Regions from separate parts of the Frankia sp. AgPm24 genome, predicted to be linked through region 3. Evidence: predicted binding sites of a transcription regulator. Region 3 holds the regulator's gene; each other region holds the start of a gene.

Region 1 (10,198 bases), on a different contig from region 3:
GCCTGGACCATCCCAGCGAGCGCCGACGGTAGTTCAGCGGGCGGCAATACGTCACCTCATCGGGCCGCGGCCGCCCCGCACGCGGGGTGGGCTCGCCTGACCTGGGTCATCTGGCCTGGGTCATCTGACGTCACACTCGCATCACGCCAGCACCCTCGGCGCGCTGGAACGGCGAGGCGGACAGGACGCGTCAGAAACGGGTGATCAGGTCGGCCAGCAGGTGACCGATGCGCTGGGCCGAGGCGGCACCGGCGGCGAGGACCTCGCGGTGGTCGAGCGGGACATCGGTCAGGCCGGAGGCGAGGTTCGTCACCAGTGAGAGGCCGAGGACCTCGGCGCCTTCGGTTCGGGCGGCGATCGTCTCGTGAACGGTGGACATGCCGACCACGTCGGCACCGAGAGCGCGCAGCCGTGGCGCGTAGGCGTCGGTCAGGTCGGTGAAGATCGGTCCGGTCAGCGGGGACCGTCCGGTCAGGTTCAGGTGGTCGGCGAGCAGCCGGCGTCCACCGAAGCGCATCGACCGGGCCGACGGGCGGTGCCCGGGCACGGCGGTGCTGGTGGGGAAGCCGCCGAGCTGCGCGAACGTCAGATCGACGACCTCATCGGCCGCGGCCGCCAGGATGTCGGCGGCCGGACGCCAGCCGGAACCCATCGTGATCGCCACCTCGTGCCGTCCGACACCGGTCAGTTCGGCGAGCCGGAGCGCCGAGGCCGCCGCATCCGGCCGGCTGGTCCCACTGGTCCCACTGGTCCCACTGGTCCGGCTGGGCGGGGTCGGCCCGTTGGGGGGTGGTGTGTGGCCCGGCTGGACTACCCGGTCCGGCTGGTCGGTGAGCCGCGGCTGGTCCTGCACGCGGCGACTGTACGGGGTGGTGGGGGAGACTGATGTCCGTGCCTTTGCTGCCCTCCCATCGTCGTCTGCCGGATATTCCGTTGGAACCGGGCGAGTTCACCGAAGTCGTGCTGCGTGGCCGGTTGACCGACCCCGAGGGGGCGGGTCGGTTCGTGGCCAGGGCGGAGACCTTCGTCGGACGTCGGGTGGGCGCGTCCCGCTGGATCGTGCTGACCGATCGTCGGCTGCTGGTCGTCGCACCGTTTCCCCGCGAGGGCGACTGGTTCGACGTCGTGTTCGACCGCCGGGAGGTGACGGCGTCCCGTGGGGTTCGGCATGGGGATGTCATCACCGTGGAGCTGACCTCGCCACGCGGACCACAGGTGCTGCGGGTTCCAGCTCGGCTGCGGTCGGAGGTCGCCCGATTCATCCGGGCGCTGCGCCGGTGAAGCCGGCGAAGGGTGGGCGTGGCGGACCGATGTCGCCTGCCGGCCGATAGGGTCAGCGGGGAACCCACGGCGGGCGTGACGATGTCGCCACGGAGGACGGCGCCGCGCACCGTGCCGGTGTCCGAGCCGTCGGCGGCGGACGTCCGCGGCCCGGTGGGCCGAACCGGACAGCGATGGGAACGACGGACCGATGACTACAACCCAGCCGGCCACCGGCGAGCTACCGACCGCGGGATCGCAGGATTCCCAGGCAGCCGGGCGGCGCACCGCCATGCGCACCCACCTGTGCGGTGATCTGCGGGCCGATCATGTCGGGGAGACGGTGTCGGTCTGCGGCTGGGTGGCGCACCGCCGCCAGCACGGCGCGGCGCTGACCTTCGTCGACCTGCGGGATCACTCCGGGCTCGTCCAGGTCGTCGTCGACGGTTCGGTCGACGTCCGCTCGGAGTACGTGCTGCGGATCACCGGGACCGTGGTGATCAGGCCCGAGGGAACGTCGAACCCGGGGCTGGCCACCGGCGAGATCGAGCTGCGTGACTGCGCGGTGGAGATCCTCTCGACCGCCACCCCGCCGCCGTTCCCGCTCGACGACCGGGCCGACGCGGTGGAGGAGTCCACCCGGTTGACCTACCGTTACCTCGACCTTCGGCGCGAGCGGATGCAGTGCAACCTGCGTACCCGCTCGGCGGTGCTGGGCGCGATGCGGGCTGCGCTGGCGCCGCTGAACTTCGTCGAGGTCGAGACGCCGCTGCTCATGCCGTCCACGCCGGAGGGGGCGCGGGAGTTCATCGTCCCGTCCCGGCAGTTCCCGGGCAGTTTCTACGCGCTGCCGCAGTCGCCGCAGCTGTTCAAGCAGCTGCTCATGGTCGGCGGCACCGACCGCTACTTCCAGTTCGCCCGCTGTCTGCGCGACGAGGACCTGCGCGCCGACCGGCAGTACGAGTTCACCCAGCTCGACATCGAGATGAGCTTCGTCGACCAGGACGACGTGCTGGACGTGATCAGCGCCGCGGTCCTCGCCGCCGCCCGCACGGTGGTGGGCCGCCGCGACACGGGCGACGGGGGTGGCGCGGGCGGTGAGGTGCCGCCGATCGAGCGGATCACCTGGCACGAGGCGATGAACCGGTTCGGGGTGGACAAGCCGGACCTGCGTTTCGGCCTGGAACTGGTCGAACTGACCGCGATCTTCGCGGACAGCGGCTTCAAGGCGTTCGCCGGCGCGGCCTCGATCAAGGGCATCCGGGTGCCCGGCGGCTCGGCGAGCCACAACCGCCGGCGCCTGGACGACCTCACCGACCGGGCCAAGTCGTTGGGTGCCAAGGGACTGGTGTGGATGCGGGTCGGCGCGCAGGGCGCGCTCGAGTCGCCGGTGCGCAAGTTCCTCTCTGACACCGAGGCCGCCGGCATCGTCGAGGCGACCTCGGCGGCCGAAGGCGACCTGCTGCTCCTCGTCGCCGACGCATGGGCCACCACCTGCGAGGTACTCGGGCAGCTCCGCAACGATCTCGGACGTCCCCCCGCCGGCCAGGGGCCGCTGCGGTTCGTCTGGGTGGTCGACTTCCCGCTGTTCGTCGGGATCGACGCGGCGACCGGACGGCCCAAACCCGGTCATCACCCCTTCACTCGACCGCATCCCGACGACCTGGACAAGATGGAATCCGACCCGCTCTCGGTGCGTAGCCGGGCCTATGACCTGGTGCTCAACGGGTGGGAACTCGGTTCCGGTTCGATCCGGATCCACGAGAGCGAGCTGCAGCAGCGCATCTTCGGCCTGCTGGGCATCACCCCCGAGGAGGCCAACGCCCGCTTCGGCTTCTTCCTCACCCCGTTCGGATACGGCGCCCCGCCGCACGGCGGCTTCGCCGTCGGCATCGACCGGCTGGTCGCGATCCTCGCGGGGGAGGAGAACATCCGCGAGGTGATCGCCTTCCCGAAGACCCAGTCGGGTCTGGACCCTCTGACCGGCGCGCCGACGCCGGTCGCCGACCGTCAGCTGCGTGAGCTCGGGGTTCGGGTCGTGGCCGGGGCCGGGGCATCGGATCGACCCACCGCCTCGGCTGGATCCGCTGCTTCGGCTGGAAGTGGGGCCTCGGCTGGATCTGGGGTGTAGTCGGGCGGATAACGGGGGGCCGAAGGGGTAGTCACCACCTGCCATCCGCGTGCGTGGCGGATCGGCGACGGCTGCCCAAGGCCGAGATCGGCCCCGATCCGAGGAGCCCGCGTGCGGATCCCCTTCTCATCGTCCACGAGCTCGAGTCTTGGCATCGAGTGGGAGCTGCAGCTGGTCGATTATCAGAGCCGGCAGCTGCGCGGCGACGCCGCGGTGATCCTCGACGAGCTACGCGCCAAGGTCGGCGAGCGGGAGGCGGCGAAGGCCAAGCACGAGCTCTTCGACTCCACGATCGAGGTGATCACCGGCGTCTGTGGTTCGGTGGGTGAGGCCACCACCGATCTTGCCGGCACCATCTCGGTGCTGCGCGACCTGGCGGAACGACGCGGCGTGGGCCTGATGTGCAGCGGCACCCATCCGATCAGCGACTACGCCAGTCAGCGGATCACCGAGGACGAGCGATACGCCACGCTTGTCTCGCAGATGCAGTGGATGGCCCGGCGGCTGCTGATCTTCGGGGTGCACGTGCACGTCGGTGTGCGATCGCCGGACAAGGCCATGCCCATCGTGAACGCTCTGATGGCCTACATCCCACACTTTCTGGCGTTGTCCGCCTCGTCGCCCTACTGGCTGGGTGACGACACCGGGCTCGCCTCATCCCGGTCGCAGGTGTTCGCGAGCCTGCCGACCGCCGGGCTGCCCTACCCGCTCGACGACTGGCCCGGGTTCGAGGCCTTCATGGGAACACTGATCGCCTCGGGGACCATCGAGACGATCCGTGAGATCTGGTGGGACATCCGTCCACATCCGAACTTCGGCACCGTGGAGCTGCGCATCTGCGACGGGCTGCCGACCCTGATGGAGGTCGGGGCGGTCGCCGCCCTCGCCCAGTGCCTCGTGGACCGGATGAACACCCAGATCGACCGCGGCTACCGACTGCCCGCGCCGAAGCGCTGGCTCGTCCAGGAGAACAAGTGGCGCGCGGCGCGTTACGGACTCGACGCGCAGATCATGATCGACGCGCAGGGCGCGGTCCGATCCGTCCGCGACGACATCATCGACCTGGTGGAAGATCTTCTTCCGGTCGCGCATCGGCTCGGCTGCGCCGGGGAGCTGGCGGACGTCCTGGCGATCGTCGAGATCGGAGGAAGTTCCACCCGCCAGCGCGAGGTCGCCCGGCGGGCCGGCGGGGATCTCCTTCCGGTCGTCGATACCCTCCTGGCGGAGATGGAGGCCGGCCGTCCGATCGTGGACCGACCGGTCGCGTCCCGGGTGACCTCACCGCCGTCCGGTCCGGTATCGCCGTCCGGTCCGGTACCTGCCTCCGGTGTGGTCCTGGGTCTGTGACGAGTGGCTCTGGGGGTAACAGGATTGGGGAGTGGCAGGGAGGTGCCCGACCAGCAGATACAGGCGGATGGCATCGCCGCGGTCACCAGGTGGCTGGCCGTCCACGAAGCCGAGCTGATCGCGCTGCGCCGGGATCTGCACGCCCATCCGGAGCTCGGCCGACAGGAACGCCGCACCACCGGGCAGGTGGAAGCCAGGCTGCAGGCGGTCGGGTTGGACCCGCGGCGGCTGCCGGACGTTCCCGGTCTGTGGTGTGACATCGGGGCCGACGCGGAGGGCGATCCCGCGGTTCCGGTGGTGCTGGTGCGGGCTGACATGGATGCGTTGCCGCTGCCGGACTCCAAGGATGTGCCCTACCGTTCGACGGTGCCCGGCGTCACCCATGCCTGCGGTCACGACGTGCACACGGTGGTGACCCTCGGGGTGGGCCTGGCGCTCGCCGAGTACGCACGTGCCGTCGCGCTGCCCGGGACCGTGCGACTGGTGTTCCAACCCGCCGAGGAGCTGATGCCCGGTGGTGCCCTGGACGTGATCGACGCGGGCGTGCTCAAACCCGTGTCCGCGGCCATCGCCGTTCACTGCGATCCGGCTCTGGACGTGGGCACCATCGGACTGCGCACCGGTCCGATCACCTCGGCCGCGGACGCTCTCGAGATCACCCTGGCGGGGCCAGGTGGCCACACCTCGCGCCCGCAGAACACGGTGGACCTGATCTACGCGATGGTGCGTCTGGCCGCGGACCTGCCGGCCGCGCTCGGGCGCCTGGTCGATCCACGGTCAGCACTGTCCCTGGTCTGGGGGCAGATCCAGGCTGGTACCGTCGCCAACGCCATCCCACGCTCCGGCCAGCTGCGCGGCACCCTGCGCACCCTGTCCCGGGAGACCTGGGACGCGGTTCCGGAGCTGGTGACCCGGCTCGCGGAGGAGCTGGTCGCCCCGTATGGCGCGCAGATCGTGGTCGACTACCGCCGCGGCGTGCCCCCGGTGGTCAACAGCGCCCAGGTCGTCGACGTCTTTCAGCAGGTCGTCGATGTCTCGCTGGGGCACGGCGCCTCGGCCACGGTGGCGCAGTCACTCGGCGGCGAGGACTTCGGCTGGTATCTCAACCACGTCCCGGGCGCCCTGGCCCGGCTGGGTACCCGTGTGCCCGGCGGACCCACCTACGATCTTCACCAGGGCGCCTTCGACGTGGACGAGCGGGCCATCGGCGTGGGGGTGCGCCTGTTGGCCGGGTCCGCCCTCGAGCTGCTGCGGCGCCATCGGCCGCCGGCCACCGGCTGAGTACCCCCCGGCTGAGTACGCCCCCGCCGCGACCGCGCTACGCGGTCGGCCGGGAACGCAGCTCGCTGACGTAGTCGGCAGGCGCACCAGCCTTCTCCGCCGAGTCGGCGATCATGTTCAGATACCAGAGGGACGGGAGCCCGCCCTCGTAGGAGTTCAACACGTACGTCCAGGCGAGGGCTTCGCCGTCAAGGGTGTGCACGCGGACACGGATGCGGGTGTAGAGGCCGGTGTCCGCTCCCTCCCAGATGTCAAGCCGCTCCAGATCATAACGATCAAGATCGTAGAGAAGGGCGTAGGCGTGCGCGCCCGGCGCCTCGACGATGGTCGCAAGGGCACCGTCCCACCCGACGTCCTCGCCGCCAAAGGTCAACCGCCACCCGTTGATCCATCCGGTTCCGGTAACGGGCGAGTGGGGCGTCCGTTTCTTCATCTGCGCCGGATCGAGGTTGCCGGCGTATGCCGCGTACAAGGTCATTGTGGTCTCTCGGGAGTGACGGTGCGTTGCCAGGGCTACAGGTTGCTGGTCGGTGCTGGAACCTTCGCGATCTACGGCACTCTCCCCGCGGAGACTCCGCCTGCGATCCTACGGAGCTGTCCGTACCAGGAGGAGCAGTGTCATCCAGGAGGGGGAAGATAAGAGCAGGACTGGTCGGGATCGGAGGGCTCGTGACACGCATTGTCATTCTCGGTGGAGGTCCAGGGGGCTACGAGGCGGCACTGGTCGCGGCATCCCTGGGCGCCTCCGTGACAGTTGTTGACTCGGACGGCATCGGTGGCGCCTGTGTGCTCACGGACTGCGTTCCTTCGAAGGCGCTCATCGCGACCTCGGAGACCATGACAAATCTCGCACTTGCTCCGGGCCTGGGTATCCGCCCGCACGGTCCCGGTGTGACTGCGGACACCTCGAGCCCGGCGGTCGCCTGGGGGATGCCGAGCGGCTCGGATTCGGGTACGCCCGCTCTCACTCCACCCGAAGTGGTCGGAGTCGACCCCGTGCAGGTCTACGAGCGGGTCCGGGAACTCGCCAAGGCGCAGTCCCTGGACATCGAGCGGCGACTCGAACGCGAGAAGGTCGAGATCGTGCACGCCACCGGTCGCCTCGTCGGCCCGCATGCGATCGAGGCGAGCAACGGTGAGACCTTCGTGGGCGACGCCGTGCTTGTCGCGACGGGTGCCGCACCCCGAATCCTGTCCAGCGCACAGCCGGATGGTGAGCGGATACTTACCTGGCGTCATCTCTACGACCTCAAGGAAATTCCGGAACATCTTGTCGTTGTCGGTTCCGGGGTGACCGGCGCCGAGTTCGCGAGCGCGTACCGGGCTCTGGGCGCGGAGGTCACCCTGGTGTCCTCCCGAGATCGGGTCCTGCCGGGTGAGGACCTCGACGCGGCCCGGGTTATCGAAGACGTGTTTGTCCGCCGGGGAATCGAGGTGCTCAATCGTTCACGGGCCTCCTCGGTGCGGCGGATAGGTGACGGAGTCATCGTCGAGCTTTCTGATGGTCGGACTGTTGCAGGTAGCCACGCTCTCATGGCCGTCGGTTCCGTGCCGAGAACGCGGGATCTTGGCCTTACTGACGTGGGTGTGCGGCTCGGGCCGGGTGGCCATGTCGGTGTCGACCGGATGTCGCGTACCTCGGTACCCGGTGTCTACGCCGCCGGCGACTGCACCGGAGTTCTGCCACTGGCTTCGGTCGCGGCCATGCAGGGCCGAATCGCCATGTGGCACGCACTCGGTGAGGCGGTAAGCCCGCTGCGGCTCGGAACGGTCTCCTCGAACATCTTCACCGAGCCCGAGATCGCGACCGTGGGCATGAGCCAGGTCATGAAGGACGCCGGCGCGGTCGCTGCGGAAGTAACCACCGTGCCACTTTCGCGAAACCCCCGCGCCAAGATGATGGGTATCCAGGACGGCTTCGTCAAGCTCTTCTGTCGACCCGGAAGCGGCAGCGTTCTCGGCGGTGTCGTCGTGGCGCCACGGGCATCCGAGCTCATTCTCTCCGTTTCTCTTGCCGTTGAAAACGGACTCACGGTCGACCAGATCGCCCATACGTTCTCCATCTATCCTTCGCTCTCCGGCTCGATCACCGAAGCGGCGCGGGTCCTGCGACCACGTGACTTCTTTGCTGGATTCGACAAACCTTCCTGAGACGTGGCCTGGGCGCCTGCAGTCCTGGCTCCTGAAGAATCTCCCTGGCTCCTGAAGGGTCGCGGGGGCTTCTGAAGAAGTGTGGGTGGTGCACATCATCATCGGTCAGCATGGCGGAGCTGGGTGTGGCGCCATGCTGGTTGTCCGATGGCCTCCTCAGCATAGGCGAGATGTTCCCTGAGATCCACCATCGGTTGGAGTTCATTTACCTCGACCGTGTGGTCGCCATTTCCTCGAACCTGCAGTCGGGCCGTGTGGGACGGCCGGGATTCGGACTGCCGCTGGTGCTGTGGTCGTAGCGCCAGATGGAGTCGTGTGCATATCCTCAAGTGCGATCGGGGGTTGCCAGGCGGCCGGTCGGCATCTACTATTCGAATGTACGTTCGATCAGCGATTCTGGAATCCGGTCCTTGCGTCGGCTTTCTCTTTCTGGTTTCTGCGGTCCGGTATCCGCTGTCGTCGTCTTTTGAATGGAGGCTGTGATGGTGGCTGGAACACGTGCGGCGCCAGCAGCGTCGGATGAGGAGGAGCGGGCGTGGTTGGCATCGGTGGAGGTCGGCGGTCGCCGGGTGGCGGATCTGATGGATGTGGACTGTCTTGCGTGGGATGAGGAGGTCGGGCGGCGGGTGGCGCGGGCGGAAGCGGAGCGCCTGCTGGTCCGCGCGCGCCTGACCGAGCTACGCCCCGCTCCGGTGGATGCGGGGACGTCGCAGGAGTACGGCGAGCAGCCCGATGGTGGTGCGCAGGGTGGCGGCGAGCAGGCCGGCGCCGGCGGGATGTGGGCCGAGCCGGGCCGGTGGGGCTACGACGAGTTCGTCGGCGAGGAGGTCGCGCTCCGCGCGCGGCTGTCACCTTCCGAAGGTGGGAGGCAGACGGCGTTCGCGGTTCGGGTCGTACGGCGGCTGCCCGCCGGGGTGAAGGCGCTGTGGGACGGGCGGATCGATCTGGCCCGTCTTGTGGCGTTGGACCGGCTGACCGCCCCACTCGACGGCTCGCTCGTCGCGCAGGTTGCCGGCCCGGTGTTGGCCAAGGGTGGCCGGCCGAGCCTGAAGGCGTTCGAGCAGGCGGTGCGCCGCCGGGTCCTGGTGGTCGATCCGGATGGGGCGGCGCGGCGTCAGAAGGCGGCCGAAGGTACCCGGCGCGTCGAGGCACGCACGGAGCCCGACGGCATGGGCCGTCTGGCGATGTTCCTGCCCGCGCTGCGCATGCTGGCGGTGTGGGCGCGCATCGACCGGCTGGCCCGGCAGGCTGGTACCGGCGACGCTCGCAGCCTCGATCAGCGGCGGGCGGATGTGGCGTACGCGCTGCTGATGGGCGAAAGCCTGGGCCGTGTCAACCTGGAGATGCAGGTGATCGTCCCGGTGGAGACGCTGCTGGGGCTGGCGGAGCGCCCAGGTGAGATCCCTGGATACGGGCCCGTCCCAGCGGAGATCGTTCGGGAGATGAGCCAGGACCCGCGGTGCACCTGGCGGCAGATGCTGACCCGGCGGGAGACCGGAGAACTCGTCGGTCTCGGGCGTCGCCGGTTTCCGCCCGCCGCCCTGGCGCGGCATGTGCGAGCGCGCAACAGCCAGTGCGTCCTGCCGGGCTGCAACACCCCCGCGGGCAGCAGCGATCTTGATCACACGGTGGCCTGGTTCGACGGTGGGCTCACCGAGAACGGCAATCTTGCGCCCCTCTGCCGCAGACACCATCGAATGCTGGGTCGCTACAAGCAGCGGCCCGACCAGGCGTCGGAGCACGGGGCGAGACAGCGGTGGCTCGTCGAACAGGGCGAGCCCGGTCACATGACGTGGACGACCCCTACCGGGGGCGAGTACCACACGCACCCTGACAACTACACAGAGAGGTAGTGGCGGGCGGCGGGCGGCCTCAGCCCGCTTCCTGTGGGTCATCCGGTGGCGGGAGGACGGGCGGGAAGCCGTGCTGTTCGAGGCGCCGGTTGCGGAAGTAGCTGCTGGTGGCGAAGCCAAGACCCAGACCTGCGGCCAGGAGGAGCCCGACGGCGATGCCACGAACCGCCGGCTG
Region 2 (10,198 bases), on a different contig from region 3:
AGATGGCGAACCCCGCCGCCGGCGGACCTCCCGGGCCGACGTCCAGGTAGACGCGGATACCGACGCGGTTGACCATGCGCACGCCGCTGCCCTGGGTGGGCGCGCTGACCGCCTCGGCCCACAGAACGGCGTAGTGCTCGCCCGGGGAGGCGTCCTTCGGGACGTCGATGGTGACCTCGGCGCTGCTGCGATCATGCGGGCCAAGATCGATGGTGGCCGGGTTGACCGAGATCCAGGTGCTCAGTTCGTTGGCCGCGTGCCCCTCGCCGAAATGGAACTCGCCGTCGCCGATCGAGGCGGCCGCCGGATACAGCGACAGGTGCAACGGCTGGGTGCCGTCGTTGTAGACCTCCACCTGGCGTCTCAGGACCGACTCCAGGTTGAGATGATCGATGATGTACTCGCGGGCCCGCGGGTCATCGCGCAGCGAGTCGGTCACCTCTGTCAGCCGGATACCGAAGCGTCCCGCCTCCGACTGGGAACCCGCCGGTCCGCCCTTGGCTGGGCCGTTCTGGGTCGAACCGTTCTGGGGTGATGCGCCTTGCGCGGGTGCCGCTGCCGCCTGGTCGGCACGCCCACCCGCCGCGAGGGCGGGGGACGTGCCGACCAGGGTGCCGGGCAGGAGCAGTGCAGCCACGGTGACGAGGATTCCCAGCGTGCTGAGACTCAGGCCGGATCGCACGGCCACGCGGGGTCCTACACGCATGTTCTCGCCACCGTCACTCGTCTGGATCCTTGTCTACGAGTCGAGTCGAACCGGTCAGGCGACCGAGTGGCTCAGCGTAACGGTGTAAGTACCGGCAATCGCGGAAGCGGCCGGGATGTTCACGCCCAGCGTCGGGTTCCAGGTGGCGAAGTTGACGCCGGTACCGGCGGTGCCCGCGACGGTCTCCTGTGGCGTCTCGGACAGCGACTGGAGTCGCACACCGGCCGCGGTCACGTTGGTGGCGCCGATCACACCTGGGTCATAGGAGACGGACTCGGGCGGCAGGCTCACACCTTCGGCGGTGCCGCTGCCCGTGACGGCGGTCGCGCTGACGCTCGCCGTCCAGCTGGCACCCGAGTTACCGCGACTGTCGGTCACGACGACGTCGCCGAGGTTGCCGGAGACGTAGCCGGAGCTGACCGGGAAGCTGCTCAGGTCAGCGGTCGCCGGCGCCGTGATGTCGAGCGCACCGCCGGTCAGGCTGAAGGTGGTGGACGTGGTGGAGGTGGTGGCGGCGTCAGCGGGAAGCGCTGCGGTGAAAGCTGCCGCGGTCGACACGACCGCGCCGATGAAAAGGGTGGTGGACCTGCGCACTTGAAGAACCCCCAAGAGTGACTACACGAACGCACCCCAGCAGCGGAATCGGACTCGCCGAGGCGACGTGCGGGTACCGCCGGATGCGCGGCGCGACGCTATCACTCTCAGTATCAATACAAGTACTAAGCGAATTCCTGCGTGTCGGAGTCACCCCACAGGCCGCCGCCTGCCGCTCCCCAACCCAGCCGCGGCCCCGACCCGACTTGGCCCCGGCCCGACCTGACCCCCGCCGCACCCCTGACCCAGACCTTGACCCGCTCGTGGTCCGGCCCTGACCCCGGCCAGGCCCGAGCCCGACCCCGGATCCGCCCACAGCCCAGCCCCAGCCGTGGCCGTGGCCGTGGCCTAGCTTCGACCCGACCCACCTTCGGCCCGACCCTGATACCGCCCCACCGTCCGGGCGGGCTGGCCGCCTGACCAGCCGACCGGGTCGACCGCCCTATCCGCCCGCTCGGTCCCGGACTCGGTCACCGTGGACGGCACCTTCCTTGCTCTGCGACCGCTACCACTGGTAGCAATCCGTCACCACCCAGTTTCCCGGGGTCAGGAGCGGCCATGCGATTGTGTTTCACCCATCGGCAGCGTGCTGTCGGTGGGCTACCGGTACTCACGGCGTTGGCGCTCGTCGCCGGCGCGCTGACCTGCGGCCCAGCCCACGCCGCCTACTCCATCACGGTACCGACCACGGCGAGCCTTGGCTCTCTGCGGGTCGGCGGTGGCACCCTGGCCGGCTCGCTCGGCACGGTGACAGTCTCCAGCGACTCGGCGGGTGGCTCCTGGGCGGTCACCGTCATCTCGACGACCTGCACCACCGGATCCGGGCGACCCTACGAGCGCATCTCCTCAGGGCTGCTGCAGTACCGTTCCGGTGCGGCGACCGCCACCACGGGTCCGGTGAGCGTCGTCACCCCCGGCCAGCCGGCGGGCGCGAACGCCGTCACACTCGCCGGCGGTCGCCGGGCGTTCTCCGCCACCGCCGCCCGCGGCGCCGCGAGTTCGGTGAGCTGGAGCCCGACCCTGGCCGTCACGGTGCCGACCAACGTCGTCGTCGGAACCTATTCCTGCACGATCATGCATTCCGTGGCGTAAGACGGCCCACCGACGGCCCCGTGATGAGCGGGCCGTCGGTGGGCCGGGCGGCGGCGGTCCCGTGTCAGGCGGGTACCGGCGCCACCCCCTGCGTCAGGGTCTTCAGCCGCGCGATGTTCTCGTTCACCGTCTCGTCCGTACGCGGCACATAGTGCGCGTCGAACGCGATCTTCCGTCCGTTCTGCAGGAAGTACGAAAGGAAGGCGGCGGTCGCCGGCTTACGCAACGACTCGGGCAGGGCGTAGACGTAGAGCGGCTTGCACAGAGGTAGGTAAAGTCCGGTGCCGACGGCGACGGCGGTGGGTGCGACACAGCCCTCACCGTTGTCGATTTCCACTCCGCGCAGCCGGTTGCCGAACGTCTCGAAGGTCGGATAGTCGAGGAATCCGATGGCCAGCCGTTCACCGGCCACGTCGTTGGCCACCCGGCCAAGGTCGGACTGCTGCGCGTAGGACCGGGACCTGTCGCTCGCGTCGCTGATCGTCGCGTTGAACACCTGGGCCTGCACCGAGTTGCGCGACGGCCCGACAAAGGTGATCGGCTCGTCCGGGTAGGACGGATTGACCTGGTTCCACCGGGTCACCGTGGAGCTCGCGCCCCAGACCTGTCGCACCTGCTTCAGGGTCAGGCAACGCAGCCAGGTGTTCTGCGGATTCACCACGATCGGCAGCGTGTGGTGAGCGACCTCGAACCCCACCAGGCGCTTCGCGCAGGACGGATCGTCAAGCGATCCCGGGTTCGGTTCGAAGGACGCGTCCGCCAGCTCCACTTCGCCGCTACACAGGGCGTTGAGGCCATCCTCGGTGCTACTCGACTCCACACTGACGGTCACGTTGCGCTGGGTCTGACGAAACTCGTTGTAGGCGGTCTCCGAGATCGGCCCGACTTCGGACGACCCGGCGATCCGGACCAGGTTCGCGGCCGCCGGCGGCTCTGGCGACGGGCTGACCGTCCTCGGAATCGGATCGGTGGTGGGGAACGGACCCGCGGACGCCACCGCCGTCGGCTCGGACCCGGAGTCACGGTTGGTGAGCAGCACTCCCGCGGTCGTTCCCACGACGACGAACAGGACCGCGGCCACCGCGGCGGCGACCATCGTCCGGCGCGAACCGAAGATCCCGCCGCCGCTGCCAGCCGCGCCACTGCCGGTGCCGGCGCCGCCGCCTGCCCCTGCCCCTGCCCCTGCCCCTGCCCCTGCCCCTGCCCCTGCCCCTGCCCAAGGCTGCTCCGCGGCGCCAGCTACGGACCCAGGATGCGCAACACCATGACCAGCGGCACTCCCCGCACCGGCCAGGTTCGCCAGCTGCGGCTCCGACGGCCCGCCAGTCCCGGGACCACCGGCCCACCGCATGGTTGCCGCATCGATGCCAGGCACGATCGCGGTAGCCCCGGCATCACCACCCTGCGCCGCGGTACCCGCGGCCGCGGCCTCCGCCGGTGCGGTCGGCGCGGACCCAGCAGCGGATCCAGCCGCCGCCATCGTCACCGCGTCCGTGGGTGCTCCCCCGCTGGCCGCGGCCATTGCGGCGCTGGCCGCAGCCACGCCAGCCGCTGTCCCCGGCGCGTCGCCTCGTCCACCCGTGCGGCCAAGCGGGGTGGTGCCACCGCCGGACATGAACGGCGGCAGTGAGCTCAGGCTCGCCGCGTCCGGTGGACGAATCACCGCCGTCACGTCATAGGGATCCTGCACCGGCTCGCCGCCGAACACGCCGCCGCCGGCCCGCGCCGCCCGATCGGAGAAGTCGGCGGCCAGCAGCGCCGCGCCCATCGCCAGATCCGCGTCGGAGCGGTGCTCGATCCGGTGCAGCGCGGGAAAAGCCTCACGTAGCCGTCGCGACACCAACGGCAGGTAGGCGACACCGCCGGAGAGCAGAATCCGGGACAGATCGGCCGGCTCGGCCGGGACCGACCGCAGCGCCCGGCGCAACGCGCCCACCGTGTCGTCGATCGTCGGAGTGGTGAGCGCCTCGAGTTCCGCGCGGGTGAGCGTGACCGCCGTGCTCACCCCGGGCAACGCCACGGTGAGGTCGACCTCGGCCTCCTCCGCCAGCACCTCCTTGGCCTGCGCGGCGTCGCGACGCAGTTGGGCCAGGGCCAGCCTGGTCGCCGGATCCGACCGGTCGACCCGCTGGGGGTCGATACCGGCGTGGGTCAACGCCTGGTCGACCAGCAGCCCGTCCAGGTCGATGCCGATGCCGTGACGCATGCCCGCCGCCGTGCCGACGACCTGGAAGCCGAACGGCGAGAAGGACAGCACCGCGGTGTCGAGGAAGCCGGCACCCAGGTCGTACCAGCCGACCAGGTCGACGGTCTGGGTGACCGACGAGCGGGCCAGGAGCGTGCCCATCGCGTCGGCGGCCGCCACGGCGGTCACCGGCATCTCCAGGCCGGAGAGCTGGGTGACCGCCTCGGTGAACGCCTCGCGCCGCGAGGCGGGCCAGAACGCCGGATGGGTGACGACCACCTGGTCGGGTGGACCGCCAAGCTGCTGCGCGGCGGTGGTGACAAGGTGGGCGACCAGCCGGCCGAGCAATGACTCCCTGCTGTAGGCCGCGCCGCCGAGCACGACCTGGCCCTCGTCACCGAGGCGACGCAGCAGGTCGGTGGCCGCGCGGTCCGGATCGGTCCGCGCCCGGCGCGCCGCCGCCCGGGCGAACAGCAGGCCTCCGCCCGGCGCGGCGTACACCACGGACGGCAACCGCCGCTGCCCGCCGAGTTCGAGTACCCGCGGCCAGCCGCCGTCAGCGATACCAACGATCGTGTGCACGGATCCGACGTCTATGCCGAGCTGATATCCCACCGCGACTCCTGAGCCACGTGTTCGCGGGGCCCGCCCCCTCCCAGGAAACACGCGCCCGACCAGCGACGATCTCCCTGACCGCTGGTCCGCTCATCGTAGACACCGTGGAAGACAAACCGGCATGTCCGGTGTCGGACACAAAATGTCGCGATCATTCTGAACCGCCCCGCCGCGCCCCTCGAGCTCACCGGACCCGCGCACCCGCCGGCCCCGTCGGATGTACCGGTCCACCGAAGCAGACGTCGTTTTTCCGCGCGGATCCAGCCGTGCCTGCGACGATGCTGGAGGACATGTACGACGACGCCGAGCGCTGTGTGCGGGCCGTGCGGTCCCGGGACTCCCGCTTCGACGGCTGGTTCTTCACCGCCGTGCGCAGCACCCGGATCTACTGTCGTCCGAGCTGCCCCGCCATCGTCCCCCGCATCGAGAACCTGCGCTTCTACCCAAGCGCCGCGGCCGCCCAGCAGGCCGGGTACCGAGCCTGCAAACGCTGCCGACCGGACGCGAGTCCCGGTTCGCCCCTGTGGGATGTCCGCGCCGATCTCGTGGCCAGAGCCATGCGTCTGATCGCCGACGGGGTGGTCGACCGCGACGGCGTGCCCGGCCTCGCCGCCCAGCTCGGGTACAGCACCCGCCAGGTGCAACGACAGCTGCTCGCCGAGCTCGGCGCCGGCCCGTTGGCGCTCGCTCGGGCGCAACGCGCGCAGACCGCGCGCCTGCTGATCGAAACCAGCGACCTGCCGATGGGTGATGTCGCCTTCGCCGCCGGTTTCGCCAGCATCCGGGCGTTCAACGACGCCGTCCGGGAGATCTTCGCGCTCTCCCCCACCGAGCTGCGTCACCGCGCCGTCCGCGCACCCATCCCGCTCGTGACGGTTCCCGGGTCGGCGGAGTCCAGCCAGCCGGCAGGCCCGGCGCACAGCCCGGGGCTCGCCGTACCCATGCGGCCGGTAGGAACGCTGTCCCTACGCCTGCCGTTTCGCGCACCGCTGTGCCCGGACAACCTGTTCGGGCATCTGGCGGCCACCGCGATCCCCGGGGTGGAGCAGTGGCGCGACGGTGCCTTTCACCGCACCCTGCGCCTGCCGCACGGCCCCGCGGCGGTGGCGCTGCGGCCGCGGCCCGACCATGTCGCCTGCCAGCTCACCCTCACCGACCTGCGGGATCTGTCGACGGCGATCAGCCGCTGCCGCCGACTGCTCGACCTGGACGCCGACCCGGTCGCCGTCGATGCCCACCTCGCCGAGGACCCCACACTCGCCCGGCTGGTGCACGCCGCCCCCGGCCGACGGGTACCGCGCACCCCCGACCCGGACGAGTTCGCCGTGCGCGCGATCCTCGGTCAACAGGTCTCCACCGCCGCGGCCCGTACCCACGCTCGCCGTCTGGTCGAGGCCCTCGGCCCACGCGTCGACGGCCTCGGCGGCGCGTTGACCCATCTGTTCCCCACGATGCGCGACCTCGCCGATGGGCTGCCCGGGCTTGACGAGGCCGCGCTGGCCTTCCCCCGCAGCCGCCGCATCGCGCTCACCACTCTCGTCGAAGCGCTCGCCGAGCGCACCATCGATCTGGGCGCGGGAGCCGACTGGCAACACGCCCGCGTCCAACTCGCCGCTCTGCCCGGCCTCGGCCCGTGGACGGTCGAGTCGATCGCCATGCGCGCCCTCGGCGACCCCGACGCCTTTCTCCCCACCGACCTCGGCGTACGGCGCGCTGCCGCGGACCTTGGCCTGCCCACCAGCGCGGGCGGCCTCGGTGCCCACTCGACCGCCTGGCGCCCCTGGCGCAGCTACGCCGTCCAGTACCTGTGGGCGACCAGCGACCACCCGATCAACCGGATGCCCGACCAGCCTCGCTCGGCAACCGCATGACTCAGCTGCGACCCCCACGGTCAAGGTGGTCCGAGGGCTGACCCGGCGGCGTGAACACCCATCGATCCGCCTGCACGCAGCATCGGCCGACCTCCCGAGGCGGAAGCCGATCAGGTGCCCGCACACATGCGGCAGAGCCCGACGCGCCGAGCGTCTCGGCGCCCGGCCAACGGGCTGGATCGCCACCCATTGGCCGGGCATCTTCACCGAGCCGACGCGAACCTATTCCGCTGTGTAGTTATCAGGGTACGTGTGGTGCTGAGCACCGGTGGGAGTGGTCCACGTGATGTGGCCGGGCGCGCCCTGTTGCATCTGCCAGCCGGCGGGCCGGCGTGACTCGTTCATCGGGCTGGGACGGCGCTTGCGGCGACCCATCATTCGATGATGACGTCGACAGACCGGCGCAAGATTGCCTTCCCGAGTCTTACCACCGTCACCCCAGGAAACGCTGTGATCAATATCCGCGCTGACCGCCGGCTGGTCACATCCGGGCAGCGTGCAGGTGGTGTTCCGCGCCCGAACCTTGCGGGCCAGCGCCGCCGACGGAAAACGCCGATCTGACACATCCACCAGTTCACCGCTGTCTCGGCGGGTGAGAATCTGCCGCCACGTGCACAGCGGCTCCTCGCTCATCTTCCGCACCACTTCCGCCGGGATCGGGCCGAGACCCGGGATCTCTCCCGGATTTTCGGCGAGCCCAAGCAGCGTCTCCACCGGCACGATCACCTGCATCTCGACCGGAACCCGACCCAGATCCGCCCCCATCAACAGACCGTAAGCCACATCTGCCCGGCGCTGATCAAAACTCCGCCCATCACCTGCCCTCATCCCTCGGGCCAGGTGGCTGATCCGCGCCCACACCGCCCACAGCTGTTCCGCTGGAAGCAGCAGGGCCAGGCGGGCCATGCCGTCCGGCTCCGCCCGCATCTCCACCCGCCTGCCCTCCTCGGCCTTTTCCCTTCGCTGCTGCGACCCGTGCGGATCCACCCGCAGAATCCGCCGACGGACCGCCTGCTCGAACGCGGCCAGGCTCGGGCGACCACCCTTCGCCAGGACCGGAGCCGCCACCGCGTCCACCAGCTCGTCGGCCAGTTGAGCGGTCAACCGGTCCAAGGCCACCAGCCGCGCCAGATCGATCGCTCCGTCATACAGCGCCTTCACCGCTCCTGGCAGCCGACGCACCACCCGCACCGCGAAAGCCACCTGCCGACCGCCTTCCGCGGACGACAGGCACGCGCCGAGGGCTACCTCCTCGCCCACGAACTCGCTGTAGCCCCAGCGCTTCGCCTCCGCCCACACCCCGCTGCGCGCCCCACCCTCAGCCGGCACTCCCCGCCCGTCGTCCCCCTCCCCGTCAACACCAGGGCCACCCTCGTCCTCGGGATCGCACCCGTTCACAGGCACTCTCGGCAGCGGACGCAGGCCGGCCAGACGAGCCCGCACCAGCAACCGCTCCGCCTCGGCCCGTGCCACTCGCCGCCCCACCTCCGCATCCCACGCCACGCACGCCTCATCCCCCAACCCCGCCACACGCCGACCCCCCACCTCCACTGACGCCAGCCACTCGACCGCCTCCCGCTCCTGCGACGACGCCTCGTTGGCACCCGCCACCGACACCATCACCAGCACCCCCGTCCCAAAAGAAGACAGCCGAAAAAAGCAGATGAGAAGAAAGCATGGACACGCGCTCGCAGACAGGAGAAGACAGCGAATCTATACATCACTGAAGCTATACGCCACCTCCACTCATGACGATCGAACGTGCATTCGAATCATAGCCGATGGACAAGTGGCTGACAACCCCCATGCACGCGCTCGGGTACAGAGACAACCCACACCCCCAGCGACCAGCGACAACGCAGGATGGAAGCAGCGGAACAGCAGGCCAGCGAGCCCGAGAATCGCGCAGAGCTGCGACCACAACACCGAGCTTCCTGCGGCCGGAAGAACCGATGTCAGCTCTTGCATGGAGAGAGGAAGAGGGTATGATCAGGATGCACAGAAGCCAATCCACGAGCATCCGATCGCCGAAATAAGCAACGCGACCTGGCAGCAGTCTCGAGCTTCACATATTGACGCAAGGCGACCGCATGATCCCGAGACTATTTCCTTTCCAGGAATCACATATCCCGCAGAGAAGACAGGCGCCCGCCGTCAGGCTGTAATGGGAGCCAAGCTCAGATCGTTGCCATCCTGAGCTTGCTTAAGAAACGAGGTCTGACATACCCGATGAAGCCACGCCAGCCCGGGACCACGACGAATAAGCGGATTCCATAGAAATAGCCGGCCGAGTTTTTTCGCGTCGCCGTCCCGGCGGCCTCCAAACAGCACGACAGGACACGTCCAATGCGACTCCATGCCGGACAGGACACCAACGAAACAGGAGCGGGCGTCCGTGCCAACGGCGGGCTCCTGAGCTCGGAAGGCCTGTTACTGCGACGACCTGGTCGGCTCACCCGTCGACTGCGCGAAGGCGGAGAGGATGGCATCGGCGGCCAGAGCCGGGGTGAGGCTGCCCTCGCGGACACGCTGTTCCAGGTCGGGGGTCAGGGCGCGGACCTGCGGATGGGCGTGCAGATCGGCGAGCAGCCGGTCGCGCACCATCGCCCACGTCCAGTCGACCTGTTGGCGGCGGCGACGGGCGGCGAGTTCGCCAGACGCGTCCAGGGTGTCCTGATGCTTGATGATCTGCGCCCAGACCGTGTCGACGCCGACGCGCTGCTCGGCGCTGCAGGTCAGCACCGGTGTGTTCCAGTCCCGCGGGCCGGAGGCACCCTGCAGCATCCGCAGGGCGCCAGCGAGTTCCCGGGCGGCACGGCGGGCATCGAGTTCGTGTGGGCCGTCGGCCTTGTTCACCGCGATGACGTCCGCGAGCTCGAGCACACCCTTCTTGATGCCCTGCAGCTGGTCGCCGGTGCGGGCCAGGGTGAGGAACAGGAAGGTGTCGACCATGTCGGCGACGGTCGTCTCCGACTGGCCGACGCCGACCGTCTCGATGACGACGACGTCGTAGCCGGCTGCCTCCATGATGACCATGGCCTCGCGGGTGGCCTTGGCGACTCCACCGAGTGTGCCCGCGGTCGGCGACGGGCGGATGAACGCCGCCGGATCGACCGCCAGGGCCGACATCCGGGT
Region 3 (10,198 bases):
GCGCCATCCACGACTGGCACCGGAGTGGACCTGCGACCCAGCGGGGCGACCGCCCGGAAACGACGCTGGTCGGTCGTCAGGATCGGCTGCCCGGGGACAGGCCCCGGGCAGCCGCGCGAGGACAGGCCGCGGTCAGCTGCAGCCGCTGGTGGAGCCGCACTGCTCGCAGACGTAGCAGCTGCCGGCCGGGCGCATCGTCACACCGCAGGTGAAGCACAGCGGGGCGTCGACGACCGTCTGGGCGATCAGCGACTCACCGGGCGAAGCGAGACGCAGTTCCCGGGCCACGTACTCCGGCCCGTGCCCGTGCCCGTGCCCGTTCGCGTGCGCCACCCCGTTGCTGTGCGCGGTCGGCGCGGTCGGCGCGGTCGGGGCCTCGTCGACGGGAGCGGCCGGGACGACGGAGGCGCCGTACTGGCCGGCGACGGCGCGGGTGCGCTCGGCGGCGGTGGAGATGCCGAGTTCGGCGCGATGGTCGGCGTCGAGGTAGTCCAGGGCCAGGCGACGGAACAGGTAGTCCATGATCGACTGGGCGATCCGGACGTCCGGGTCGTCGGTCATGCCGGCGGGCTCGAAGCGCATGTTGATGAACTTGCTGACGTAGGCCTCGAGCGGCACGCCGTACTGCAGACCGATGGAGATCGCGATGGCGAACGCGTCCATCACACCGGCCAGTGTGGAGCCCTGCTTCGACATCTTGATGAAGACCTCGCCGAGGCCGTCGTCCGGGTAGGAGCCGGCGGTCAGGTAGCCCTCGGCGCCACCGACGGCGAACGACACCGTCTGGGACGGGCGGGTCTTCGGCAGTCGACGGCGCACCGGCCGGTACTCGACGTCAGCCGCGAAGGCGACGGGTGCCGCCTGCACGGCACCGGCACCGGACACGGCGGCGCTGGCGGCGGCCGCGTCCGCGTCCCGCCTGGCGCCCCTGACGTCCGTCAACGGCTGGCCGACCTTGCAGTTGTCACGGTAGATGGCCAGGGCCTTGAGGCCGAGCCGCCAGCCGGCGAGGTAGATCTCCTCGACCTCCTCGACGGTGGCCGTCGAGGGCATGTTCACCGTCTTGGAGATCGCACCGGACAGGAACGGCTGCACCGCGGCCATCATCCGGACATGCCCCATCGGGGAGATCGCCCGCTCGCCGATCGCGCAGTCGAACACCTCGTAGTGCTCCTGGCGCAGACCCGGGGCGTCGACGACATGCCCGTGCTCGGCGATGAACTCGACGATCGCCTCGATGGTCTCCTCGGTGTATCCCAGGGCGCGCAGCGCCGCCGGCACCGTCTGGTTGACGATGCGCATGCTGGCACCGCCGACCAGCTTCTTCATCTTGACCAGGGCGAGGTCCGGCTCGATACCGGTGGTGTCGCAGTCCATCGCGAGACCGATGGTGCCGGTCGGGGCGAGCAGGCTGACCTGGGCGTTGCGCCAACCGTGCTTGTCACCGACGGACTGTGCCTTCGCCCACTCCCTCGACGCGGCGGCCAGCACGCGGGTGTCCTCACCGTGCGCGGCGCGGACGGTGTCACTCGCGGCGGCGTGCTTGCGCACGACCCGGCGGTGCGCGTCGGCGTTGCGGGCGAACCCGTCGTAGGCGCCGACGATGGCGGCGAGCTCGGCGGAACGGCGGTAGGCGGTGGCGCTCATCAGCGAGGTGATCCCCGCGGCGAGCGCCCGTCCGCCGTCGGAGTCGTACGCCCGGGCGCTGGCCATGAGCAGCGCGCCCAGGTTCGCGTAGCCGATACCGAGCTGCCGGTAGGCACGGGTGACCGTGGTGATCTCGGGCGTCGGGAAGTCCGCGAAGCAGATCGAGATGTCCATCGCGGTGATGATCAGTTCGACGGCGGCGACGAACGCGTCGGCGTCGAACGTCCGGTCCGGGCGCAGGAACTTCAGCAGGTTCAGCGACGCCAGGTTGCAGCTGGAGTTGTCCAGGTGGACGTACTCGCTGCACGGGTTGGACGCGCTGATCCGGCCGGTCTCCGGGCAGGTGTGCCAGTCGTTGATGGTGCCGTCGTACTGGATGCCCGGGTCGGCGCAACCCCAGGCCGCGTCGGCGATCGTGCGGAACAGCTTCCTCGCGTCGATCGTCTCGATCGTGCGGCCGTCCAGCCGGGCGCGCAGGGCGAAGTCCTGACCGTCGACGACGGCGTTCATGAACTCGTCGGTGACCCGCACCGAGTTGTTGGCGTTCTGGTACTGCACCGAGGCGATGTCGCGCCCACCGAGGTCCATGTCGAAGCCGGCGTCGCGCAGCGCCCGGATCTTGTCCTCTTCCCGGGCCTTCGTCTCGACGAACTCGACGATGTCCGGATGGTCGACGTCCAGCACGACCATCTTGGCGGCCCGCCGGGTCGCCCCACCCGACTTGATCGTCCCGGCCGACGCGTCGGCGCCCCGCATGAAGCTCACCGGCCCGGACGCGGTGCCCCCCGAGGAAAGCAGCTCCTTCGACGAGCGGATCCGCGACAGGTTCAACCCCGCCCCCGACCCTCCCTTGAAGATCAGCCCTTCTTCCCGATACCAGTTGAGAATCGACTCCATCGTGTCATCAACTGAAAGAATGAAACAGGCCGAGACCTGCTGTGGTGCCGAGGTGCCGACGTTGAACCAGACCGGCGAGTTGAAGCTGAAGACCTGGTGGAGCAGCATCCAGGCCAGTTCGTGCTCGAAGATCTCGGCATCGGCGTCACTGGCGAAGTAGCCGTGTTCCCGTCCGGCGGCGGTGTAGGTGAGCACGACCCGGTCGATGAGCTGGCGCAACGAGGACTCCCGGACCGGCGTGCCGATCGCGCCGCGGAAGTACTTGCTCGTCACGATGTTGGAGGCGTTGACCGACCAGAAGTCGGGAAACTCCACCCCGCGCTGCTCGAAGTTGACCGAGCCGTCCCGCCAGTTGGTCATGACGACGTCCCGGGACTCCCAGGTGACCTCGTCGTACGGATGGACCCCGGCGGTCGTCCGCGAACGGCGAATCCTCAGCCCGGACGGCCTGGCCGCCGCCTTGCTCGCCTTCGTGCCGCGGCTTTCGGTCATGACGCTCCTCGTGGTGTCCTTGTGCTCTTCGGCGCACTGCTTTTCGGCGCGGGCCGGCTCGCCATGACGCGGCGGCCGCGCTGTGCCTGAGATGCCCGCGCACCACCGACCGCGGCGGCTACTCGGCCGGCATCCCAGGACGGGCGGGCCGTAGCGGCATAGCGAATCGGGGCATACGGAATAAATCCACGTCGGCGGGGTCAGGTCGTCCCGGAACTCACCGGGGCGGACCGGCGTGGCGAGGTCGTGCTTCCAGAACTCGAGCTACGAGCGATGCGAGCCGGGCGCGGTCAGCCGTGCTCGGCCGCGACCTCGACCAGGGGGCCGGGCGCCCGCGCGCCGCCGCCCGGCGGACCAGCACCGTTCGGGCCGGTGCCATGGAGCGCGGAACGGGACGAGCCCACGCCGAACGGACGCTCACCCGCCGGGTCAACGGGACTGGCCGGGTGAACGGGCTCGCGGCGGGAGGTGGATGTCTCCGCCCGCAACGCCGAGATCGCGTTCTCGAAGTCAGTGAGCGACTCGAAGGCGAGGTACACCGACGCGAACCGCAGGTAAGCCACCTCGTCGAGCTCCCGCAGCGGGCCGAGGATCGCCCGGCCGATCGCCTCGGCGGGAACCTCCGCGGAGCCCGCGGAGCGCACCGCGTCCTCCACGCGCTGCGCGAGCAGGGCGAGATCGTCATCGCGTACCGGCCGGCCCTGGCAGGCCTTGCGCACACCGGCGACCACCTTCGCCCGGCTGAACGGCTCAGCCACCCCGCTGCGCTTGACCACCCGCAGCGAGGCCTCCTCCATCGTCGTGAACCGACGCCCGCACGACAGGCAGGAACGCCGCCGGCGGATCGCCGAGCCTTCTTCGGCTTCCCGGCTGTCGACGACACGACTGTCCGGGTGCCGGCAGAACGGGCACCGCACGCGTTGACGCCTCCTCAGCCCGGACCGGCACGACCACTCTCGACGCCACTCTCGACGCCACTCTCGACGCACCAGATGTTGTGCCCAACCCTAGCGCACCACACCATGGCTGGGACAACGACCCCCCGCAGTGCCACGCTGGGACACCCGTGCGCGGATGGTCCGCAACCGTCCGCGAGCACCGCCGTGCCGGCCGGGACCGTGGGATACCGGCAGGTCACCGCGACAACCGGCCGGCCGCCAGGCCGAGGACTCAGGGTGTTCGACCCGTCGGGGGTACCCGGCCGCCACGCCCCGCCACGACCGGCACAGCCCGCTCCAGCCGGCGTTCGCGACCGCGCCGACCTCATTCCAGCAGCAGGAACTCACCGGGCACGAGATCGGGCGAGGACAGGTGGTTGACCCGCATCAGCCGATCGACCACGGCCCCGGTGTCGGCATCGGGATCGAGCGCGACGGCGATCTCCCGGAGGGTCTCCCCCGCCACGACCAGATGCCCGCGCCGCGGCTCATCCGCCCGCACCAGCGACGCACGCGGCACCATCACCGTGAGCGCGGCCGCGACACACAGCGCGATGACCGCGACGACGACCGCCCGACCCCGCCGGGTCAGCCTCAACGGCGGCTCGGCGCCACCCCCGACCCGGGAACCCGCCACGCCCCCGGACGCCGCCACGGCTGCGGAAGCCCCCATCGCGCCCCGGAACCCCGTGGACGGATGGCACGCCCACCCGCCGGCGCCACCGCGCCGCTGGGCCCGCACCACCGCCAGATCGACGACCCGCGTCGCGTGGTCCACACTCACGACAACCTCCCGGAGCGAGCGGACAGGAGCCGGTTACGAACTCCCGTTCGATCGAACTACTGGTCGATTGTGACACGGGCCCGCGGGGAGAGGAAGAGACACGCTCGAACAGACGTTTGAGATTCCGCGACCATCCGGTTACCGTCAAGACGATCAGGTGTGGACCGGACGATCCCCCCCGGTCGCGGACACTGCACGCCGTGGCGAGGCTGGGCACCCCAGGTGACCAGCGATCGCGTGGAATCACGGTCCGCGACCTGGGGTTGCCGTCCGGCCACTACGCGGTATGCGACGAGGAGAGCGGTAAGCGATGACCACCCAAAGCAGGGGAACGCGCCGAGGCGGTGCCCGCGGCAACGTGCGGCCCTTCCCGGACAACCCCGCGGACGCGCCCGGACTGACCCCCCGGCAGCGCAAGGTGCTCGAGGTCATCCGGGCGGCCGTGGAGCGGCGCGGATACCCGCCCAGTGTGCGGGAGATCGGCGAGGCAGTCGGGCTCACCAGTACCAGCAGCGTGGCGCACCAGCTGAAGATGCTGGAGGAGAAGGGCTACATCCGGCGCGACCCGAACCGGCCGCGGGCGATGGAGGTGCTCGGCGCCGACCGCCCGCGCCGCGCCGGTGGCGGTGGGAGCGCCGCGACAGTGGTGCCGGCGTTCCCCGGCGAGGCGCCGGCCGCCCCCGGTGCCGCCAGCGATCCGCAGGCGACATACGTGCCCGTGCTCGGGCGGATCGCCGCCGGTGGGCCGATCCTGGCCGAGCAGGCCATCGAGGACGTCTTCCCGCTGCCGCGGGAGATCGTCGGCGAGGGCACCCTGTTCCTGCTGCGGGTCGTCGGCGAGTCGATGGTGGGCGCGGCGATCTGCGACGGCGACTGGGTGGTCGTGCGCCAGCAGCCGGTGGCGGACAACGGCGAGATCGTCGCCGCCATGATCGATGGTGAGGCCACGGTCAAGCGCCTGCGGGTGCGTGACGGCAAGGTGTGGCTGCACCCGGAGAACCCGAGCTTCAGTGACATCCCGGGTGAAGGCGCGTCCATCCTCGGCCGGATCGTCGCGGTGCTGCGCCGGGTCTGACGGGCGATGGCCGGCCGCCTGGGGGCGGCCGGCCAGTTCGGGTGGAGGTCAATGCCGGGGTGCCCGGCCCCCGCTCAGGCGCGGAACATGTCGAGATCCGCGGCGAGCGCCGGTGAGACCCGAGCCGTCAGGCGCGTGCCGTCACCGGTGTGTTCCTGACTCAGAACCTCGCCGATGGCGTGAATCCGCGAGACGAGGTCACCCCGCGTGTACGGGAGCAGGACCGTGAGCTCCACGTCCGGATGTGGCACCCGCAGGCTCAGGGCCTCGACGAGCGCGTTGAGGCCGTCTCCGGTGCGCGCGGAGATGAACACCGCGTCCGGAGCGAGCTGACGCAGTTCGGCCAGCACCGTCGGTTCGGCCGCGTCGACCTTGTTGACGACGATCAGCTCGGGTACGCCGCCCGCGTCGATGTCGTTGAGGACCTCCCGCACCGCCGAGATCTGCCCGGCCGGATCCGCGGCGGAGCCGTCGACCACGTGCAGGATGAGATCGGCATCGGCGACCTCCTCCAGAGTGGAGCGAAACGCCTCGACGATCTGGTGCGGCAGGTGACGGACGAACCCGACCGTGTCGGTCAGGGTGAACGCCCGCCCGTCGGGCAGGGTCGCCCGGCGCACGGTGGGGTCGAGGGTGGCGAACAGCGCGTCCTCCACCAGCACTCCGGCACCGGTGAGCCGGTTGAGCAGCGAGGACTTGCCGGCGTTGGTGTAGCCGGCGATCGCCACCGACGGCGCCTCGCCGCGGCGCCGCGACGAACGCTTGGTCTCCCGCACGGTCGACATCTCGGCCAGGTCACGACGTAGCCGGGCCATCCGCGCCCGCAGCCGACGCCGGTCCGTCTCGATCTTGGTTTCACCGGGGCCGCGGGTACCGATGGGTGCCCGACCACCGCCGCTGGCGGCGGCCCGGGACATGGATTCACCCCAGCCACGCAACCTCGGCAGCATGTACTGCAGCTGGGCGAGTTCGACCTGAGCCTTGCCCTCTCGGGACGTGGCGTGCTGGGCGAAGATGTCGAGGATCAGCGCCGTACGGTCGATCACCTTGACCTTGACGATCTCCTCGAGCTGACGGAGCTGGCCCGGGGTGAGCTCACCGTCGCAGATCACCGTGTCGGCACCGGTCGCGGCGACGACCTCGGCCAGTTCCCGCGCCTTGCCCGAGCCGACATAGGTCGCGGCGTCCGGCCGGTCGCGGCGCTGCACGAGGGCGTCGAGCACGGCCGAACCCGCCGTCGTGGCCAGGGCCGCGAGCTCCGCCATGGACGCCTCGGCCGCCCGCAGCGAGCCCGACGTCCACACCCCGATGAGCACGACCTGCTCCAGTCGGAGCTGCCGGTACTCGACCTCGGTGACATCTTCGAGTTCGGTCGCCAGGCCCGGCACGCGGCGCAGAGCCACGCGATCCGCCAGGTCGAAACCATCACCCGAATCGGCGAAGAAACCAGAAAGCGCCGCCGTATCGTCGTCGGCGAGTTCGATGAGTGATCTGTCCATGGTGGACGCATCCAGGGCGTCGGCAGGAAGTGTCATACCATCCGTTCTCAACGCGGCCCGCTGCCGCGGCATTCCGCGTCGCTTCGTTTGGCCAGGTCACGCGCGTGTGCGGCGACCATCGGAAGGGCTGCGCGACCCGCGTACCGCGGGCGGCGGTCGTCCTTCCGTCGTCTGCCAGGGTCCCACGCCGACGCGGCGATCGCGAATGGTTTCGGGCGGATCTCCGGCGGTGTTCGATCCCGGTCGATGCTTCGTGCCACGCCGCCGGTCGGCCGAGATGGCGCGTAGCGTCGGGCTCGTGTATCGCGAGCGCCGCGCCATCGGGCTGCCGGCCACCGTCTGGATCGCCCGATCGGACCGGCCCGATCGGGCGATCCACGCCGGCCCGGGTGGTCAGGCCGGCGAGGCGCACCGGGTGCTTCCCGACGGCGGCATCGACATCATCTGGAGCTCGGATGGCCGGCTGATCGTCGCCGGTCCGGATACGGCCGCCACCGTCGTGCCCTGGGCATCCGGGGTGCACCACGTCGGCGTCCGGTTCGATCCCGGTCACGGTCCGGCCCGGCTGGGCACCCCGGCCGCGGCGCTGCGCGACAGCCGGATCGACCTGGCCGCGCTGTGGGGCGACGGCCCGGCCCGGCGTCTCGCCGACCAGGTCGCCGCCGCCGGGCCGCAGACCGCGGCCCGGGCGCTGGCCATCCAGACGGCGCTGCTCGAACGGCAACCGGATACGCGGCTGTCCGACCCGATGACGCCGGCGATCGTGTCCGCCGTGCGGGCGCGCGTGACGGTGGGCGCGCTGGCACGGTCGGTCGGGTTGAGCGAACGCCAGTTGCTGCGCCGCAGCCGGCGGGTCTTCGGCTACGGCCCGAAGACCCTGGGCCGCGTCCTGCGTCTGCAGGAGGCGTTGCGCACCGCCCGGTCCGGCCACGGACTCGCCCTGACGGCCGCCCTGTCCGGCTACGCCGACCAGGCCCATCTCGCCCACGAGGTACGGGCGCTCACCGGCCTCACCGCCACCGACCTGCTCGCCTCCGCCAGGGTCACACCGACCGTGGACGCACCGAGCAGCGTGGACGCACCGACCGTGGACGCGCCGCCGCCGCGTTGACGGCCCACGAACCAGGTGGACGAGCCGTGGTCAGGAACTCGCCGGGACGGTGGCCGCGAGCGGTGCGTACAGGTCGACGGTGTTGCCGTCGGGGTCGACGACGCTCGCGTAACGCTGGCCCCAGAAGGCGTCCCACGGCGCCAGGTGACTCTCGTACCCGGCAGCGACCAGATCCCCGTGGACGGCGTCGACCTCGGCCGGGCCCTCGCAGGCGAAGGCGAGGCTGATCCGACCCTGACCGGCGCTGGCCGGCGCCCAGGCCGGATCGAAGGAACGGATGGTGGCCTCGGTGTCGAACAACAGCCGTTGCCCGCCGGGCAGGACGACCTCGACGTGCGGTTCGGCGTCGGCGTCGGCCGGGATGGCAAGCCCCAGCCGACGATAGAAGGCCAGGCTGCGGGCCAGGTCGGAGACGATCAGTCCAGTGCCGTTGAAGGTGGCTGTCATGACCGCAGGCTAGGCTCGCCCGCCGGCGCCGGTCTTGTCGGAATCGGACCCGTACCGCCGAGCATCCCGATCCGCACCGCCCCGTCGAAGACCAGCTCGGCCGGCCCCCGCAACAACACCGTGTCGGCCCGCCACCGAACGTTCAGCACCCCGCCGGGCACGTCCACCGCCACCTCGACCTCACCGCCACCAGCACCGGCACCGGCACCGGCACCACCGCCGTCGCCCGCAGAAGCAGCCGTCGCCCCGGTGGGGCGGCGACCATGGCGGTCGGCCCAGGCCACGGCCACGGCGCAGGCCCCCGTGCCGCAGGAGGCCGTCTCCCCGACCCCGCGCTCGTAGACCCGCATCGCCACGCCGCCACCCGGGCGATCCACGACGATCTCGACGTTGACTCCCTCGGGGAAGTCGTCGGCGCGAAACCGCGGCGCCCGGCTCAGGTCGAGGCCACGCAGCGCCGCGACGTCCAGATCGTCGGCGAAACAGACGGCGTGCGGGTTGCCCATCGACACGGCGACCGCGTCGAACTCCCGCCCGGCGACGCTGACCGGCGGCGCGGACGGGCCCGCCGCGGCCCGCGCGGAGAAGGACGGCGGGCCCATCTCCACGGTGACGTCCCCGACCGGCGGCACCTCGACGCGGCGCAGGCCCGCCCGGGTCGCCAGCACGAAGCCGCCGGGGCGGACATAACCGGCCTCGACGAGGTAGCGGGCGAACACCCGGGCCCCGTTGCCGCACATCTGGGCGAGCGAACCATCGGCGTTGCGGTAGTCCATGAACCAGCGGGCCGAACCGACGAACGGCACCGCCTCCGGTGCCGCGGCCGACAGCACGACCCGCAGGACACCGTCCGCGCCGATACCGGTACGCCGGTCACACAACGCCCGGACCAGCTCCGGGGTCAGGTTCAGATCGCCGTCCGGATCGGGCAGGATCACGAAGTCGTTGCCCGTGCCCTGCCCCTTGACGAACCGCAGCTGCTGGTCATCGCGCACCGGCACATCGTACGGGCGTGCCCGCGGCCGCTCAGCCCGGCTCAACGCGGTTCAGCCCGCTGCGGTTCGGTCTGGCTGGGTTCGGCTCCGCTTCGTGGTCCGGCGGCCGACACCCAGGCTCGCAGCCGCTCGTCGGTGCGTTGCGACGGACGGTGCCAGCGCTCCGGGCGGCCCCGGCCGAGCGCGATCATCCGGGCGTCCTCGACGGGGACCGGCGGGCAGAACACCGGGCCGATGGCACGGTCGCAGCCCAGGTCATGGACCCGGGTGGCGAGGCGGGCGGAGTCCACGCCGTCGGCTACGACGGTCAGCG

What was found. Region 3 encodes LexA, which represses DNA repair genes until DNA is damaged. Its sites were predicted from a motif close to CGAACNNNNGTTCG; they were not measured.
Region 1: MXD61_RS10115 (HNH endonuclease signature motif containing protein) is a predicted target of LexA. The motif match lies at 8,543-8,556, and genes of this name have one in related genera.
Region 2: MXD61_RS23660 (HNH endonuclease signature motif containing protein) is a predicted target of LexA. The motif match lies at 8,820-8,833, and genes of this name have one in related genera.

What each region holds. Positions count from the first base shown of each region.
Region 1 is NZ_JALKFW010000166.1:57,473-67,670, reverse strand. Features, by position in the region: gene MXD61_RS10155 (phospho-sugar mutase) at 1-11, opposite strand, end outside; gene MXD61_RS10150 (hypothetical protein) at 191-688, opposite strand; gene MXD61_RS10145 (hypothetical protein) at 886-1,281, shown strand; gene aspS (aspartate--tRNA ligase) at 1,472-3,391, shown strand; gene MXD61_RS10135 (glutamate--cysteine ligase) at 3,503-4,738, shown strand; gene MXD61_RS10130 (amidohydrolase) at 4,781-6,019, shown strand; gene MXD61_RS10125 (gamma-glutamylcyclotransferase) at 6,057-6,497, opposite strand; gene MXD61_RS10120 (NAD(P)H-quinone dehydrogenase) at 6,689-8,170, shown strand; gene MXD61_RS10115 (HNH endonuclease signature motif containing protein) at 8,719-10,023, shown strand; gene MXD61_RS10110 (DUF5313 family protein) at 10,043-10,198, opposite strand, start outside.
Region 2 is NZ_JALKFW010000212.1:97,684-107,881, forward strand. Features, by position in the region: partial or broken gene MXD61_RS23635 (hypothetical protein) at 1-688, opposite strand, end outside; gene MXD61_RS23640 (hypothetical protein) at 761-1,300, opposite strand; gene MXD61_RS23645 (hypothetical protein) at 1,859-2,392, shown strand; gene MXD61_RS23650 (Hsp70 family protein) at 2,457-5,159, opposite strand; gene MXD61_RS23655 (AlkA N-terminal domain-containing protein) at 5,483-7,063, shown strand; gene MXD61_RS23660 (HNH endonuclease signature motif containing protein) at 7,286-8,683, opposite strand; gene meaB (methylmalonyl Co-A mutase-associated GTPase MeaB) at 9,494-10,198, opposite strand, start outside.
Region 3 is NZ_JALKFW010000002.1:28,258-38,455, reverse strand. Features, by position in the region: gene MXD61_RS01020 (vitamin B12-dependent ribonucleotide reductase) at 133-3,036, opposite strand; gene nrdR (transcriptional regulator NrdR) at 3,327-3,953, opposite strand; gene MXD61_RS28280 (LysM peptidoglycan-binding domain-containing protein) at 4,300-4,758, opposite strand; gene lexA (transcriptional repressor LexA) at 5,069-5,833, shown strand; gene hflX (GTPase HflX) at 5,908-7,368, opposite strand; gene MXD61_RS00995 (AraC family transcriptional regulator) at 7,631-8,443, shown strand; gene MXD61_RS00990 (VOC family protein) at 8,474-8,890, opposite strand; gene dapF (diaminopimelate epimerase) at 8,887-9,885, opposite strand; gene MXD61_RS00980 (EAL domain-containing protein) at 9,927-10,198, opposite strand, start outside.